Regions from separate parts of the Suipraeoptans intestinalis genome, predicted to be linked through region 2. Evidence: a T-box and tRNA genes for the amino acid it is inferred to sense, from the RefSeq annotation. Region 2 holds a T-box; the other holds one or more tRNA genes.
What was found. A T-box is a leader RNA that pairs with one kind of tRNA and senses whether it is charged. The one in region 2 lies ahead of proS (proline--tRNA ligase), so its partner is inferred to be a tRNA-Pro.
Positions count from the first base shown of each region.

Region 1: it has a tRNA-Pro gene. The T-box ahead of proS (proline--tRNA ligase) is inferred to sense a tRNA for this amino acid. The anticodon was not compared.

Region 1 is NZ_JAXFXH010000025.1:99,914-108,990, reverse strand. Features, by position in the region: gene rdgB (RdgB/HAM1 family non-canonical purine NTP pyrophosphatase) at 1-31, shown strand, start outside; gene SOW26_RS08870 (metallophosphoesterase family protein) at 41-520, shown strand; gene SOW26_RS08865 (N-acetylmuramoyl-L-alanine amidase family protein) at 824-2,665, shown strand; tRNA gene SOW26_RS08860 (tRNA-Ser) at 2,896-2,981, shown strand; tRNA gene SOW26_RS08855 (tRNA-Ser) at 3,111-3,199, opposite strand; tRNA gene SOW26_RS08850 (tRNA-Pro) at 3,384-3,458, shown strand; tRNA gene SOW26_RS08845 (tRNA-Gly) at 3,465-3,535, shown strand; tRNA gene SOW26_RS08840 (tRNA-Arg) at 3,591-3,664, shown strand; tRNA gene SOW26_RS08835 (tRNA-His) at 3,727-3,800, shown strand; tRNA gene SOW26_RS08830 (tRNA-Gln) at 3,815-3,886, shown strand; tRNA gene SOW26_RS08825 (tRNA-Lys) at 3,891-3,963, shown strand; gene SOW26_RS08820 (helix-turn-helix transcriptional regulator) at 4,016-4,222, opposite strand; gene SOW26_RS08815 (DUF3796 domain-containing protein) at 4,215-4,574, opposite strand; gene SOW26_RS08810 (alpha-hydroxy-acid oxidizing protein) at 4,982-6,001, shown strand; gene SOW26_RS08805 (PucR family transcriptional regulator) at 6,173-7,858, shown strand; gene SOW26_RS08800 (Zn-dependent hydrolase) at 8,089-9,077, shown strand, end outside.
Region 2 is NZ_JAXFXH010000011.1:3,576-12,652, reverse strand. Features, by position in the region: gene fabZ (3-hydroxyacyl-ACP dehydratase FabZ) at 1-37, shown strand, start outside; gene SOW26_RS03440 (acetyl-CoA carboxylase biotin carboxylase subunit) at 46-1,389, shown strand; gene SOW26_RS03435 (acetyl-CoA carboxylase carboxyltransferase subunit alpha) at 1,402-3,237, shown strand; gene SOW26_RS03430 (NAD(P)H-dependent flavin oxidoreductase) at 3,246-4,295, shown strand; gene SOW26_RS03425 (MarR family winged helix-turn-helix transcriptional regulator) at 4,357-4,806, shown strand; gene SOW26_RS03420 (rhodanese-like domain-containing protein) at 4,887-6,305, opposite strand; T-box leader at 6,554-6,761, shown strand; gene proS (proline--tRNA ligase) at 6,826-8,268, shown strand; gene SOW26_RS03410 (CCA tRNA nucleotidyltransferase) at 8,523-9,077, shown strand, end outside.

The DNA of each region.
Region 1 (9,077 bases), on a different contig from region 2:
CCTGGAAGAAAGAGAAGGGGCAAAGGAGTAGGAAGGAAGCATGAAGCTTTTGATCATCAGTGATACACATGGTTCGCATATCAATGTAGACAAAGTGCTGGAGAAGGAAGAGGGAATGGATCTTCTGATCCATCTGGGAGATGTGGAAAAAGGAGAGGATGCTATCCGCTATTCCGTGAACTGTCCGGCGCATTTTGTCCGGGGAAATAATGATTTTTTTTCCGATCTTCCCAGAGAGAAGGAGCTGTTTCTGGAGGGCTGGCACCTCTTTTTGTGCCATGGGCATGCGTACTATGTTTCTGTAGGAGAAGAGCAGTTGAAGCGGGAAGCAAGGGGCAGGGGGGCGGATATTGCCCTTTATGGTCACACGCATAGGCCGGTGATCCACAGGGAAGAAAATCTTCTCATCCTCAACCCCGGCAGTCTGACACATCCCCGTCAGGAGGGGCGAAGACCCAGCTATATGATCCTGGTGCTGGAGGAGGGAAAAGAGCCGGAGGCTTGGATCAAGTATTTGTAGGGAGATGCGGGAAAAAGAAGTAAGATGGCAAAGTAGCGGATCAATCGACCGGATACTGGAAAGCATATATCACCATAGAAAAATAGATAAAAACCTGATAAACAGAGTGGAAAAGCAGGAAAAATCAGAATAGAAAAAACCTATAAATTACTTTTTTTATTAAAAAAAACAATCGGTCAGACGCCTGAATGTTATAGAGGAAGCCCGGGGAATTTGCTAAAATAGCAGAAGAAAAATCAGAAGGAAGGGCGGCACAGAGTAAACAGGCAGCCACTTTTTGGAGAGCAGAAAGAGGAGGACAAGATGAGAAAAAAAGTAGTGGGATGGATGCTGGCGTTTGCACTGCTGGCAACACAGGGAAGCGTGGCAGCGCTGGCGGCAGAAAGGGAGACAGAGACCGGTAGCAGCCCGGCGGCGAAAGAAAGTCTGGAAGAGGAACAGACGGCGGGGCAGGAAGCTGTGATCAGGCAGGTGACCCGGAAAACAGAAACTATGTCAGAAGGCAGGAAGCAGGTAGAGTTTTTGGCACAGGGAGAAAACCTGAAAGAGGTAGGTGTCCGCATAAAGATGGGGTTATTTGCTCAGAAGCTGGATCTGTTTCAGATCGTCAGGGAAGGGGAGGGAGAATCCCAAAGCATCAAGATCCTATTCCCTGAAAATGAGACCGGCGGCGAGGAGGTTTATGAGGTGCAGTTTTTCCCTACTCCGGAAACAAAGGGAAAAATTGCTTTTGAAACAAGCTATGAGGTTCGGATTCCCAGAAGGGAAGAAACGGGAGAGCCGGAGCTTTGGTGGGTTCGCAATGCCATGTGCTTTGGAGATCTGTATCAGGCCGGAGATGAAGTGGTTGTCTGGGTAAAGGGTAAGCATCTGACAAAGGAAAACGTTACGTTGGAGTTTTCTCATCCGGAAAGTGTCATGATTGAAAAGGTGGAGCATCCAAATGATGAAAACCTGACGTATACCCTGTTTTTTCAGGAAAATCCGGAAGCGGGAAGAAAAGAGCACATTATCACGGCAAAGGCAGGGCGATATGAAAAAACCATGAAGCTGACCCAGTATGGGACGGCAGATACAGATGCGCCGAAACCGGATGTAAAGCCGGAGCCTACACTGCCTCCGGTAATTCAGAATGCAAGGCTTTGCTGTGAGGAGATTACGGCAGAAGGCGGTGAGCCGACACTGACACTGGAGGGAGAAAACCTGAAAACGGACAACTGGAATGTGACGGTGGAGGCTTTTGAAAAAGGAACGGATACAAGGGTGGAGCAGATGGAGGTGACGGTGGAGAAGACGTCTGCGACTTCGGCAGTTCTGCATATTCCTGAAAATAAGACGGGAAAGGAACTGCAATATCAGATCTGGATCGGTGTAAAAGCCAAGGGAACGGAGCCGATTCTGAAGAACCTGTATCAACAGAAAAAGGAAGCCGAGACGGAGCCGATTGAGGAAGATCCACAGATCCGGGAAGGGTGGAAAGAAGATCAGACCGGAAAATGGTATCAATATGGAGACGGGAGTTATCCGAAGGCAGAAGCGGTAGAAATAGAAGGAGAAATCTATTATTTCAATGTGGTCGGATATCTGGAATGCTGTCGCTGGATACAGACAGGCGGACACTGGTATTACCTGACTTACGAAAGCAAAGCGGCAAAGGGATGGGTCGGAATCGGCGGAAGCTGGTATTTCTTTGACAAGAAAACGGCGCAGATGCAGACGGGCTGGCTCAAAGAAGGTGATGCGTGGTACTTTCTGGATGGAAACGGCGTCATGAAGACAGGTTGGCTGTACACAGGCGGCAGTTGGTATTACCTGGGAGAAACAGGCATCATGCAGACAGGTTGGCTGCACACGGGAGGCAACTGGTATTATCTGGATGAGACAGGAGCCATGAAAACGGGCTGGCTTCGGGAAGGTGGCAGCTGGTACTACCTGGAAGGCACCGGCGTTATGAAAACAGGGTGGCTGTATACGGGAGGATCCTGGTATTACCTGGAAGGAAACGGTGTCATGAGAACAGGATGGTTATATACGGGAGGCAACTGGTATTATCTGAAAGGCAATGGAGTGATGGCAGCCGGGGTGGCGCTGTCCGTATCGGGGACAAGCTACCGATTTGACGGAAACGGCAAATGGATCGGATGATAGAAGTAGAAAAATCAGGCAGGCAAAAAGAGGATCAGGCACAAAGGAAGAAAACCGGGCTTTGTGCCTGGTCCATAAAGAGGGGACAGGAGGTTATAAAAGGGAGATGATAAACGGGAGTCTATGAACAGGACGATAGACGATAGATGGGAGGCGGGAAAAAATATTGACGGAACCTGCCAGGTGTGATAGAATACACCATGTCGCCAGATCGCGGCAGAATAGGATACGGAGGGGTATCGAAGTGGTCATAACGAGGCGGTCTTGAAAACCGTTTGTCCGCAAGGGCGCGTGGGTTCGAATCCCACCCTCTCCGCTTTTGAGAAACAGGAAATGCTTACAGGTTAAGTATTTTCTGTTTTTTTGATCCGATCTTGAGCGACCGGAAGGCTGCACATAAAAAGCCCGCCGATGACGGAAAATCATCAGCAGGCTTTGGGATAGACGGAGATGGAGGGATTTGAACCCTCGCGCCGGCGAAGCCGACCTACCGGATTTCGAATCCGGACCCTTCAGCCACTTGGGTACATCTCCAGCGGAAATGTTGCATTTCCTTTCAGGGAGGGGGACTACAAAATTATCCACCTCTCATACCGAACCATTGTATCATAAAAAAGCAGAAGATTTCAAGAAAAAAATGATTGACATTTAAAAGTTGGTACTATATAATGACTAATGTGTCACGGCAAATTGCCTGATGACGATCGTGCGACAATGTCGGGGTGTGGCTCAGCTTGGCTAGAGCGCCTGGTTTGGGACCAGGAGGTCGCAGGTTCAAATCCTGTCACCCCGATCGTGTGCGGGTGTAGTTCAATGGTAGAACACTAGCCTTCCAAGCTAGATACGTGGGTTCGATTCCCATCACCCGCTTTTCTTGGAGCAGAAATGCCCGGGAAAATGGTTAGACGGTTTCTGTTTGGCCTGTGAGTCTGTAGCTCAGCTGGATAGAGCAACGGCCTTCTAAGCCGTAGGTCGAGGGTTCGAATCCCCCCAGGCTCGTTGGAACCACACAACTTAATATTGGGTACTTCATCGGTCTTAGTCCGGTAGGTAGATACATGGTGGGTATGGTGCAGTTGGTTAGCGCGCCAGATTGTGGTTCTGGATATCGTGGGTTCGAGTCCCACTACCCACCCTTTTTTCTTTTATTGGGCTATCGCCAAGCGGTAAGGCACAGGACTTTGACTCCTGCACTCGTTGGTTCGAATCCAACTAGCCCAGTTGCGGGCGTGTAGCTCAGTCGGTAGAGCACTTGACTTTTAATCAAGTTGTCCGGGGTTCGAATCCCCGCACGCTCATAAAAGCAAACAGCGGAAATCCAATACTATATGGGTTTCCGTTATTTTTATTTCATGACAGATCATTCTCAACTGTAAACATTTCTTCGATGGATACCTGGAACTGTTTTGCGATATTCCAGGCCAATACGAGGGAAGGATTATATCTTCCGTTTTCCAGATTTCCTATGGTTTCTCTTCTTACGCCGACTTTTTGAGCCAGCTCTTCCTGACTCATGTGGTATTTTGCCCGATATTCTCTGATTCTGTTTTTAATCATGACTGATCCCTTTAAATTCTCTCCACTCTAGTATGGTAACAGATAATGTAAAGCATAAAACTGCTATGGAAAAGCAAATGCCGAAAGATTCGGGAATATAGTTTTCTCTTTTTATGAAAAGACCCAGGATCATCAGCGTCGGAATGAGGGCGAACAACTGAACCAAAAAAGCTATTGTTGCTGATTTCTCAATGTTTTTCCAAAACGATTCATCGGGGATGACCCAAAAGTACCGTAAATAGAACAAGAATCCCAAAAATCCGAACCATCCGGGATTTTTAGTGAAGATCCCAAGAATGGAAATAGATGAAACAATAGATAAAAATCCAATTGGATTGATTCTTTTTCTCATAAAAATGCCTCCTTTTTTCTTATGTTTTTCAATGATCTGTTTTTCCGTAAGTGATATCCGTATAAATCTAAAATGTGGTATATTTATCACATTATGATATAAAAATATCACACCTCATACTTGCTGTCAACTCAGTTGTCGGCGATCTGTCGATGAGAAAAAAGGTAGTAAGGGGAAACGGACTTGCATTGCGCCGCTTTTCAGAGTAAGATGAAGCCAGTTCACATACGGAAGCTATCTTTCAAAAAGTGCGAAATAGAAAACAGAAAAAGGGACGGAGAAAGAAAACCGCAAAGAAAACCGCGAAAGGGAACCGTGAAAGAAGAAAGCAAAAAAGAGTGAGAAAGATACTTGCTGTTTTGTAAAAAACAGATCAAGATAAATTTCAAGAGAAAGAGGGAAGGCAAATGACATACGAAGAGATGCTAAAAGCAGCACAGGGAGAAATTGGAAAATTCTGCAAAGCCTGTCCGGTGTGTAACGGGAAAGCCTGCAGGAATCAGATACCGGGACCCGGGGCAAAAGGCGTTGGAGATACGGCCATCCGTAATTATGAGAAGTGGCAGGAAATTCGGGTGCAGATGGACACCCTGACAGAGAAACAGGAAGTGGATACCACATTTGAAATGTTTGGACGTAAGTTCCGCTATCCTTTTTTTGCAGGTCCTGTAGGCGCGGTCAACCTGCATTATGGAGAGAAATACAATGACGCTTCCTACAATGACGTTCTCGTATCCGCCTGTGCGCAGGCAGGGATCGTGGCAATGACGGGAGACGGCGTGAACGCAGAGGTGATGAAAGCGGCAACGGAGGCGGTAAAAAAGGCGAAAGGACTGGGGATCCCCACCATAAAGCCGTGGAACCTGGAAACCATTCGGGAGAAAATGCGGCAGGTGCAGGATTCGGGCGCGTTTGCGGTTGCGATGGACGTAGATGCAGCAGGACTTCCCTTCCTGAAAAACATGGTGCCTCCGGCAGGAAGAAAATCCGTAGAGGAGCTGCGGGAAATTGTGGACGCCGCCTCTGTTCCGTTTATCGTGAAAGGGATCATGACAGGAAAGGGCGCACTGAAAGCAAAGCAGGCAGGCGCATCGGCTATCATCGTATCCAATCACGGCGGACGGGTGCTGGATCAGTGTCCTGCTACGGCGGAGGTGTTAGAAGAGATTGTAGAGGCAGTGGAGGGAAGTATGCGCGTCTTTGTAGACGGCGGTATTCGCTCGGGCGTGGATGTATTTAAGGCGCTGGCTCTTGGCGCCGACGGAGTGATCCTGGCACGGCCTTTTGTAACGGCGGTATACGGAGGCGGCGAAGAAGGGGTGAAGCTTTACGTGGAGAAAATAGGCGGGGAACTAAAGGATACTATGGAAATGTGCGGAGCAGATTCGCTGGCGGAGATTAAAAAAGATATGATCCGAAAAGCTTAGATGCCAAGGACGGAAACCTACCGGTAGAAGAAACTCTGGCAAACATCCATGACCGGCTTTGCCGGGCTTGCAGAAACTTTGAAACAGATTCCCGCAAAAGAGGCTGTGCGGGTTTTGGAGCAGACAAAAAGACGACTGCAGACCAGGTGGAAGGATAGGAGAGGATAAAGCATGAAATATCGTGTGAGAGATTTGATGGAGCAGAGTGGTTTGGGGAAAATGAGGGTGATTGCCGGAGAAGATCATCTGGATAATGAGATCGGGGGAGTGACGATCATTGAAGCGCCGGATATTGTCAAATTTATCAATGGCGGCGAAGTGCTTCTGACGGGACTGTATGCCTTCAAATCCTGCAGCCTGTTGGAAATGGAAGGCTATATCCGGGAACTGGAGCAAAAAAAGATCAGTGCGGTGATCCTGAAACGAGGACGGAACATTGACTTTGCAGAAGAAAAAGTAGAAATGTTCAAGGCTTATGCGAATCGCAGGGAGATTCCCTGTCTGTCTGTGGATTTTGATACTTCGTTTAAGGACATTATGGAAGTGATCATGGGGGAGCTGTTTAGTGACGAGGTAAAACGGCTGAAATATTTTAAGACGACCAGAGATAATTTCGAGGCGCTAGTACTGTCTTTGAAACCGGAAGAGGACGGGATCGTGAAGCTGCTGACGGTACTGGGCAAGCTCATCAGCAATCCGACGGGGGTGTATGATCAAAATGGGGTTTGCATCGGAGAGACAAAAACCGTTCCCACTGATCTGGAGGTTTCGGGAGAACTGATCCAGGTAGATCCTGAAATCGCCTCCAACTACCAGTACATGAAGAGAAGTGTATACATTTATGGAGAAGGAAGAGCGGTTGACCAGTACGTAGTCCGCATGAAGAGGATGTTTGGGATCCAGATGTATCTGGTGGTGACAGAGATCGGGGAAAAACTGGACGCCATGGATTATATTGCGATCGACAGTGCGGTATCTGCTCTGCAATATGAACTGTCAAGAAGATATGCGGTACTGGAACTGGAGAAAAAGTATCAAAATGATATTTTGCATAACATTTTGCACGGAGAGATCCACTTCATCGAGGATATGAAGAAAAATGTAAGCCTGCTTGGCATGTCCTTTGGAGGGATGTACCGGGTCGTTGTTTTCGGGATGGAATATAAGAGAGGGAAGGAGCCAAAAGACATCAACGTCCGGATGGATGATGTAAACCTTCTGAAAGAAAGAATCCGCAGGGTGTTCCCGGGAGCCGTGATATCCAATGACCTGGATAAGGTCATCGTAGTAGAAACGGAAGAAATGGAAAAGCATGAATGTGAATTTAGAAAAGACATGCAGGCTGCCATAGAAAAATTGAAAGAGTTTCTGCGGGAGCAGAAAAAAGGCTTTGAGATCAAGGCGGGAGTGGGGAAAAAAGTAGACGGTATCGTCAATTTGAAGTATAGCTACCGGGAAGCGGAGGATGCGTTGGGATTCCTGGATATTGCAGGCAGCATCTTTGGAAAGGAGAAGTCTGATATCCTGTTGTTTTCCGACATGGGAATCCTGAAGCTGCTGTCAGGGTTGAAGGAGGAAGAATTACAGGAATATATACCGGAGACTCTCCAGAAGCTGTATAGGGATCATAAAAGTCAAAAGAGGGAATGGATCCTGACGCTTTCCACCTACCTGGATTATAATCAAAATCTGATGAAAACGGCGCAGGAGCTGCACATCCACTACAAGACGGTGGCTTACCGGATCGAAAAAATCGGAATGATGACAGGAATGCGCTTTGATGATGCAAGAGAAATGCTGAGTGTGCGAATCGGGCTTGTGGCATGTAAGATCCTAGACAAATTAAAGAAGGGGTAGGAGCAGGATGCCTGCTTCTTCGTACTGCCGGGGAGCAAAACAAAAACCATTTTATCTGAGAAAGATAAAATGGTTTTTGTTTTTTATCATGAAATGACGATGAAAATTGTTAAAAAATAAACTACAATGACGAATATACACAGGGGAAAGAAAAAGAAAAGGGAATAATAGGATAAATTGCACAAAAATAACCTTCTGTTCTTGTGGAACCTGACAGGGAGGAAAAGAGAATGGTCATTGACGCAGAAAAAGTCATGTTTTATTTGGAGGAACTTTATCAATGTGGAAAACAGCCGGACGGCACATTTTCCAGGATCGCCTACTCAAAAGAGGATCAGGAAGGAAGAAGGCTGTTTGCGGGATGGTTTGCAGAAATCGGAATTTCCACGCGGGTAGACGAAGCGGGGAATCTGATTGCCAGAATGGAAGGAAGGAATCCGGCTTTGCCGGCGATCCTGCTGGGCTCTCATCTGGATACCGTTCCCGATGGAGGCAGATATGACGGCGCTGCCGGCTGCGTGGGAGGCCTGGCGGTATGTGAGGCTATGAAAAAAGCAGGATACATTCCCGATCATCCCATTGAAGTAATCGTTTTTACAGATGAGGAAGGGGCAAGGTTCGGAAGCGGACTGTTTGGAAGCAGCGCTATCTGTGGACAGCCGCTGGAGGTGTCAGAGGAAGAGGCGGACGGATGCGGAAACAGGCAGAAGGAAGTGATGGAAAAGAGCTATGGGATCCGGATGGAAGACGTGTGGAAAGCAAAGAAGGAGCCAAAGGATGTTAAATGCTTTCTGGAGCTTCATGTGGAGCAGGGAGCGAGGCTGGACAGAGAAGAAAAAGCGATCGGAGTCGTTTCTTCTATCGCCGGAGTAGTAAGATTTGAGGTGGAGATTTTCGGCGAGGCAAACCATGCAGGAAGTACAGCCATGGGAGACAGAAAAGATGCACTGGTAGCAGCGGCGGAGCTGATCGGAGAAATCCCTGAAATCGTAAAGAAAACCGGAAAGGAGTTTACCGTAGCGACGGTGGGAACCATACAGGTCTCTCCCAATTCTGTCAATGTGATCCCGGGAAACTGCCGGTTTCATCTGGAGATCCGGGATCAGGAACGAGAAATCATGGAGGCGGTAGAGAAAAACGCTTTCGCATATCTGGAGGAAGTCTGCCGAAAAAGCGGATTGGAATTTCGGGTGCAGAAAATCTCGGACCATGATCCGCA
Region 2 (9,077 bases):
GGTTGTCAGCGCAGAACTGACTTTTGTAGTAGGGTAGGTGATGGAATGAGAAAGCTATTGATCGCAAACCGTGGAGAAATTGCAGTGCGGATCATCCGTGCCTGCCGGGAAATGGGGATCGAGACAGTGGCAGTTTATTCGGAGGCAGACAAAGAGGCTCTTCACACAAAGCTGGCAGACGAGGCTATTTGCATCGGACCGGCGGCCTTAAAGGACAGCTATCTGAATATGGAAGCCATCTTGAGCGCCACCATTGCAAGCGGGGCGGAAGGGATCCATCCCGGCTTTGGCTTTCTGTCGGAAAACAGTAAGTTCGCCGGACTGTGCGAGGCCTGCAAGATCTGCTTTGTGGGCCCCCCTTCCGCTGTGATCGCAAAACTGGGAGACAAGCAGGAAGCAAGGAAAACCATGATGGCGGCAGGAATCCCGGTGATTCCCGGAAGCAAAGAGCCGATCCGGACGGTAGAGGAAGGGAAAAAAGCGGCGAGGAGGATCGGATATCCGGTTATGGTGAAGGCGGCGCTGGGCGGCGGAGGAAAAGGAATGCGGGTCGTATGGGAAGAGGAGGCGTTTTCTTCTGAGTTTCTGACAGCACAGACCGAAAGCCGGCAGGCGTTCGGAGATGATACTATGTATCTGGAGGGCTATATCCGAAAACCAAGACATATTGAATTTCAGATCTTAGCAGACAAATATGGGAATGTGATTCATCTGGGAGAACGGGACTGTTCGATTCAGAGGAATCATCAGAAGATGATAGAGGAGGCACCCTGCGCTACACTGTCGGAGGAGCTGAGAAGAAAGATGGGAAAGATGGCAGTGAAGGCGGCGAAGGCCGCCGGATATGAAAATGCAGGAACCATAGAATTTCTTCTGGAGGAGACGGGAGCGTTTTACTTTATGGAAATGAATACCCGGATCCAGGTAGAGCATCCGGTCACAGAGTGGGTGACCGGGGTGGACCTGATAAAAGAGCAGATTCGGATCGCATCGGGAGAACTGTTGTCGATCTTACAGGAAGATATCCGACTGAAAGGACATGCCATTGAATGTAGGATCAATGCGGAGGTTCCCGAGAAGGGATTTCGCCCGTCACCGGGAGTCATTACCGGTCTCCATTTTCCGGGAGGGATGGGAGTGCGGATCGACACGGCAGTATACAGCGGATATGAGGTGCTGCCTTACTATGATTCCATGATCGCAAAAGTCATCGTGTGGGGGGAAAGCCGGCAGGAAGCCATCTGTCGGATGCAGAGTGCCCTGGGAGAGGTGATCGTAGAAGGGATCGATACAAATGTGGATTACCAGTATGGGATCATGAGCCATCCCCGCTATCTGGCAGGGGAGACGGATGTAGAATTTATTGAGCAGATACAGAAAGACTGGTAAGAGGTGAGTGGGATGAAACTGGATCGCGTATTTAAAAAACCAATTTTTCAGATCGGGAAGAAAAGCCATGTCACACCGGGAAAAAGTCCGACTCCGGAAGTGCCGGAAGGATTGCTGAAAAAATGTCCGAAATGCGGCGGAGCCATCTTAACGGAGGATGTAAAAGAACAGCAGTACATTTGCCCGAAATGTCGGGGCTATTTTCATATCTCTGCGAAAAGGCGGCTGGAGATCACACTGGACAAAGACAGTTTTGAAGAATGGAAAGAGGAACTGCCGGTGTCGGACCCTTTGGAGTATCCCGGATATGAAGAAAAAAAGCAGGAGCTGCAAAAAAGAACGGGACTGACAGAGGCGGTGATCACGGGAAAAGGATCAATTTGCGGACAGCCGGTGGCTGTCGGAGCATTGGACGGACGGTTTTTGATGGCCAGTATGGGCTATGCAGTGGGGGAAAGGATCACCCGACTGGCAGAAAGAGCCACCAAAGAAGGACTGCCGGTAGTACTGTTTACCTGCTCCGGCGGAGCGAGGATGCAGGAAGGGATCGTTTCTTTGATGCAGATGGCAAAGACGGCAGCGGCGTTTAAACGACACAAGGAATCCGGAAACCTCTACGTCAGTGTGCTGACAGATCCCACCATGGGAGGGGTTACGGCAAGCTTTGCCATGCTGGGAGATGTGATCCTGGCAGAGCCCGGGGCACGGATCGGGTTTGCGGGGCCAAGAGTCATAGAACAGACTATAGGGGGGAAATTTCCCGAAGGATTCCAGAAATCGGAATTTCTGCTGGAAAAGGGATTTCTGGACGGAATCGTCAAAAGAGAAGAGATGAGAGAGACCCTTGGGTTTCTCCTGCGGCTTCATGGCAGGAAGGCAGAGGAGGGCACCGTCAAAGAGGTTTTGGGGTCCGGATATGAGGGCGAAGAAAACACAGCCGGGACAGCGACAGGAGAATCAGAAGCAGAGGGAGATCTTGCGGACTTCAGACAAGGAAGCGGCAGGGAAGCTCTTGCGAGATGGGAACGGACAACAGACAGGAAAGAGGAAACGACGGGCAGAAAAAAGGAAGGCGCCTGGGCAAGGGTAAAGCTGTCCAGAAAAAAAGACCGCCCGGTGGCAAGGGACTACATCGATGCTCTGTTTCCGGATTTTTTTGAACTGCATGGAGACCGGGAATCGGGAGAAGACAGGGCGATCCTGGGCGGGATCGCAAGCTTTCTGGGGCGCCCGGTCACAGTGATCGCTCAGGCAAAAGGCAGGACTACCAGGGAAAATGTAGAAAGAAATTTCGGAATGCCCATGCCGGAAGGGTACCGAAAGGTAAGGCGGCTGGCGAAGGAGGCACAGCGGTGCGGCCGGCCCATTGTCTGTCTGGTGGATACGCCGGGAGCCTTTTGTGGGACCTCTGCAGAAGAAAGAGGTCAGGGAGAGGCGATTGCAAGGAACCTGGCAGAGTTTTCGGATCTGGAAGTGCCGGTGGTAGCCATCGTGATAGGAGAAGGCGGAAGCGGCGGGGCCCTGGGAATGGCAGTGGCAGACGAGGTATGGATGCTGGAAAACGCCGTTTACTCCATTCTGTCCCCGGAAGGGTTTGCCAGTATTTTGTGGAAGGATGGAAGCCGGGCAAAGGAAGCGGCCGAAATGATGAAGCTGACGGCAAAAGATCTGTATGCCATGGGAGCGGTAGAAAAAATCATCCGGGAACCGGAATCCTATACTGCCAAAACGATGGAGCCGGTAACGACTGTGCTGCGAAGAGAGCTGCACGACTTTTTTAATCGGCAGGAAAGGCTGAGTGCAGAGGAACTGAGAAAGAGACGATATGAAAGATTTCGGAAGATGTAGGAGAAACTATGGCAAAGCAACTGGAGATTAGAGGGCGAAGAGTGGAACGTCCCTTTTTGCAGGGAGGAATGGGGATCGGCATCAGTCTGGGAGGTCTGGCGGGCGCTGTGGCAAAAGAAGGAGGGATCGGCGTCATATCGGCGGCACAGATCGGATTCCGGGAGGAGAACTTTCGGAAAGAGCCGCAAAAAGCCAATCTGCTTGCCATGGAGCGGGAATACCGGAAGGCAAGGGAAATCGCAGGAAAAGGCTGGATCGGCTTTAATATTATGACGGCCATGTCCTGCTACAGGGAATCTGTGGAAAAGGCAAAAGAGCTTTCAGCAGACCTGATCATATCCGGTGCGGGGCTTCCCATGGATCTGCCGGGATATGTAAAAGACTCCCCGATCTGTCTGGGGGTGATCGTCTCCACAGCCAGATCGGCAGAAATCCTTCTGAAGTACTGGGGAAGGAAATACCGCAGAATGCCGGAGCTTTTAATCATAGAAGGGCCTATGGCCGGAGGACACCTGGGATTTCAGAAGGAGCAGCTTGACCTCTATCAGACAGTGGGATACGAAACGGAGATCCGAAAGATCATGAAAGTGGCGAAGGGCTATGAAAATGCTTACCAGGTTCCTATTCCCGTGATCCTGGCAGGGGGAATCGGAGAAAAAAGTCAGGCAGAGGAAGCGTTTCGTCTGGGAGCAGACGGAATACAGGTGGCCACCAGGCTGATCGCCACCTGGGAATGTGACGCACATCCCCGCTACAAGGAAAGGTATGTGACGGCCGGGAAAGAAGAGGTGGAGCTGATCAAAAGTCCGGTGGGAATGCCGGGAAGAGCCATCTCCAATACCTTGACGAAAAGGCTGAAAACAGAAAGGATTCCGCCCGCCGGCTGTACCCGGTGTCTGAAAAGCTGCCATCCTAAAAGTACGCCTTACTGTATTACCGAGGCGTTGATCCGCGCCGCTGAGGGAGACATAGAAGAAGGCCTTTTGTTTTGCGGAGGAAACGTAGCGTCGGTGAAAAAAATGGAAGGGGTAAAAGAAGTGATTGCTTCTTTGGTGTAAGGGAGAGTATACTATAGACTGCGAAGAGAGGTAAAAGCTGCAGGAGGAGAGGATATTATTCATGGAGGATGCATACAGGACCATCAATGAGGTGTTGGTAAACCTGATCAACGAAATCTGGGAACTGGAGGAAAAGGCGATCATTACGGAAGAATTCAGGGATATCACCAACAACGATATGCACGTGATCGAGGCGATCGGGCTGGGGGAGGACAGCAATATGTCCATGGTGGCCAAAAAGCTGAACATCACGGTGGGCTCCCTGACTACGGCAATGAACAGTCTGGTAAAGAAAAAATACGTAAAACGGGAAAGAAGTGAAACGGACAGACGTGTCGTCTATGTGCGACTGACAGAGAAGGGGCGAAAAGCCTACCTCCACCACGAGGACTATCACCGGCAGATGACCAAAGTAATCCTGGAACGGCTGGACGAGAAGGAGCTTCCGGTGCTGATGAAGACGCTGGACGCACTGACAGAGTTTTTTACAGGCTATGTACCGGCAAAATAAAAAAAGCATCCATTCCACAACCGGAGCAAGAAGACGGTGTGGTTTGAGATGCTTTTTTATTTTGTTTAGGAGCAGGTGTCTTATTTTGTGGGATCTCCGGTTACGTAGGGATTTCCTTCGTTGCTCCATGCGATCCAGCCGTCACTGTAAAGAGACGTATTTTCCAGTCCCATGACTTTGGCGTCCCACAGGATCTCAGCGGCCCGCCATCCGCTTCCGCACATGAACATCAGGTGCTTCTGGGGATCGATCCCGTCTTTTTCCCAAAGCTTCAGGATGTCGGAAGAGGTCCGCATAGTCTTGTCGATATTCCGATAGTAATAGACAGAGCTGGAGCTTCCGATTCCGGCATGGCCGAATACGGCGCCCTCGATCCTTCCGGCAACATCATAGTAGTCGTAGCCGGAACTTTTTCCGATGTATTCTTCCCAGGTACGGTTGTCCACCAGAATGCTGCCGGGATCCTGAAGTCCTTCTTTCGCCTGTTCGATGGTGGTGATCCATTGCGGATTGGCGGGAACCTCCGTGCCGAAGTCACTTTCTGCCTCCGGCTTGTTGGCTTTCTTTTCCAGCTGGTAGCCTTCGCCCCTCCAGGTGACCAGACCGCCGCTCATCACCTGTACATCCTCTACTCCCATATATTTGCAGATTACGGCCATACGGCAGGCTGCCATGGGTTCGGGACCTGTGACGATGACACAGGAATCCTTTGTGATCCCGTTTTTCAGGAGAAGAGCCTCCAGGGTGGCAGGATCGGCCAGTCGCCATTCTTCGATGTCATTGGCATAGACCTTCGGCGGCTCAAAGCTGTCGGTGTTGATGTGCACGGAAGTGGGCACATGTCCATCCAGGTAGCCGCTCTTTTTTTCACTTCCCCAGCTGACATCCAGCACCACGATCTTATCAGAGGCAGTAAAGCCTTCGGGTATGTTGCCGGAAACGATTTCATTTACGACGCTGGCTGGAACATACATATCGTAGTTGAGGTAGGATTCGGTTTCTTTGGAGTCATCGGACAGCCACTGTTTGGCGTCATAGGTGGAAAGCTGTTTGATGCCCTGCTTTGCGAGGTAATCGCAGACTTCCTTGGCATCCTTTCCGTTGGTGTCATAGACGATCACCTGCTTGTCGGAGGTGATGCCTTTGTTTTTTAAAGCTTTTTTCAAAACTTCCTTCCGGGTCAGACCCTCCAGGTTTTCCTTGTCGTCATAGTCACAGGTCAGCCAGAAGGCCGAAAAAAGGTCGGCTCCCGGAATATGTCCTCCGCGTGCATCGCCGTTTAAGGCCCAGCCGCTGTAAGAATCCTGGGAACGGGCGTCCAGCACGATGGTGTTCTCTTCTTTCAGTGCGTTCTCCAGATCCTCTGTGGAGACACTTTCATAAGTGACTTTTTCTGCTTTTTCGGAAGAAGCAGTCTCTTCTTTTTTTCCTGCACAGGCAGATAATAAGCCTACCGTCAGTGCAGCAGCCAGTATCAGGCTGAGCTGTCTTTTTTTCATATAGTCCTCCTCTTACTGTTAAGACATTGCATTTTGCCTAAATAGTATAGCAGAAACAAAAAAGGGAGGAAAATTGATAATTTCTATGAACCATACACAATTATAGAAAAATAAAATAAGACGGAAAAGAGAAGGGTCTGTCTGGAAAAAAAGAGAAAACGGAGAGGAAATAGAAAAACGCAGGAAAGCCACAGGCGGGAAGAATGCTTGACAAACAAGACGGCACCTATTAGAATAAAGCATGATCAAAAACGGCGATGAAGAGGAACAGTACAGGAGAAACCTGCGCCAGAGAGGGAGTCAGATAGGTGAGAGGCTCCCGCAGAAGTCTTTTGGAACCCGCCTTGGAGCCACTGCATGAAAGTGCAGCGTAGATGCCGGCGTTAACGGCAAGCAGAGAGAGCTGCAAAAGTGCAGTTAATTAGGGTGGTACCGCCGAGTCCTTCGGTCCCTTTGGGGAGCGCAGGATTCGGCGTTTTGCGTTTCCTTATCGTATATCAAACAGAAAAGGAGAACAGTTATGGCAAAAGACAAGAAGTTAGTACAAAGCATTACGTCCAGAGACGAGAACTTTGCGCAGTGGTACACAGATGTGGTGAGAGAGGCAGAGCTCTGCGATTATTCCAGTGTGAAGGGCTGTCTGAACTATCTGCCCAACGGTTATGCGATCTGGGAGCTGATCCAGGCGGATCTGGACAGAAGATTTAAGGAAACGGGAGTAGAAAACGTTTACCTTCCTACTTTGATCCCGGAAAATCTGCTGGAAAAAGAAGCGGATCACATAGATGGATTTGCTCCGGAGGTTGCATGGGTGACACATGGAGGAATGGAAAGGCTGCAGGAAAGACTGTGCATTCGTCCGACCTCAGAAACGCTGTTCTGCGACCTGTGGGCAAGAACAGTGCAGTCCTACAGGGATCTGCCGAAGGTATGGAACCAGTGGAATTCAGTGCTTCGCTGGGAAAAGACCACCAGACCGTTCCTGCGCTCCAGAGAGTTTTTGTGGCAGGAAGGCCATACCATCCACGCCACTTATGAGGAGGCAGAGGAGCGGACCATCCAGATGCTGAAAGTGTATGAGGATTGTTATCGTGATACGCTTGCCATTCCTTTTGTTTCAGGAAGAAAGGCGGAGCACGAAAAATTTGCGGGAGCACAGGATACCTACACCATTGAAGCGCTGATGCATGACGGAAAGGCGCTGCAGTCCGCTACCAGTCATTTCTTCGGAAGCGGATTCCCGGATGCGTTTAATATCAAATATGTAGACAAAAACAACGAGCTGCACAGTGTGTATGAGACCTCCTGGGGATGGTCCACCAGAAGTATCGGAGCGCTGATCATGGTACACGGAGACGACAGCGGACTGGTGCTTCCGCCGCATGTGGCACCTGTGGAATGCCGTATTATCCCTATCGCACAGCATAAGGAAGGGGTTCTGGATAGAGCCTACGCTCTGCTGGATGAGCTGAAGAAGGCAGGATACCGGGTGAAGATCGACGATTCCGAGAAGAGCCCCGGATGGAAGTTCTCCGAGCAGGAAATGCTGGGAATCCCCACCAGGATCGAGATCGGACCGAAGGATATCGAAAACAATCAGGTGATCGTAGTCCGTCGTGACAACAGGGAAAAGGAAGTGGTTTCTCTGGATGCCATAAGCGTAAGACTCCGGGAGATCCTGGAGCAGGAGCAGCAGGATATGTATGACCGCGCCAAAGAATTTTTGGACAGCCATATTGACACAGCAGTGACCATGGAAGAGATGGAAGAAAAATTCAAGGCAAACCGCGGATTTGTAAAAGCATGCTGGTGTGGGGATCCGGAATGTGAAGGAGAAGTAAAATATGTAACCGGAGGAGCTTCCACCAGATGTCTGATCGAAGATGAAGAAATGATTTCAGATACCTGTATCTGGTGTGGCAAGCCGGCGAAGCATATGGCATACTGGGGAAAATCCTATTAAGCTTGCCGGATATTACCGAAGGTGCCAAAGCGCATCGCCCGGCAGGAGAAGAGAGAGCCCGGCAGTTTCGGCAAACAGGAATCTGGGGAAGAACCTTGCAAAAAGAGGGGACGGGGAGCAGGAAGACTCTTCCGTCCCCGTATGCTAAGAGGAAAAGTTTCTGGTGTCGGACGGAAAGGGACAAGGGACTTTCCGGGGAGATGGGGGAGGGAAAAATGGAGCAGGAAAAACGGATAGAAACGCCTGTAAAAGAACTGGAGATAGACATACCGGAGAAGGTAAGGCAGATCATAAGCCGGCTGGAGGAAAGCGGGCATGAAGCCTATGCGGTGGGAGGCTGCGTGCGGGATACGCTGCTGAAAAGAAGGCCGCAGGACTGGGATGTGACCACGTCGGCCTCCCCGGAGGAGATAAAGGGGTTGTTTTCCAGAACCATCGATACCGGTATCGAACACGGAACGGTGACGGTGCGGCTGCAAAAAGAGAGCTTTGAAGTAACCACCTACCGGATTGACGGAACCTATTCGGACAGACGCCATCCGGACCATGTGGAATTTACCAAGAGCCTGAAGGAAGACCTGCGCCGAAGAGACTTTACCATCAATGCGATGGCATACAATCCCACAAGAGGGCTGGTGGATTGTTTTCAGGGAATACAGGATCTAAGAGAAGGCAGGATCCGGTGCGTGGGAAACCCCAGGGAACGCCTCAGAGAGGATGCGCTCCGCATTTTAAGAGGGATCCGGTTTGCGGCGCAACTGGGATTTCAGGTGGAAGCGGAAACGGCTTTTGCCATGAAGGAGCTGGCA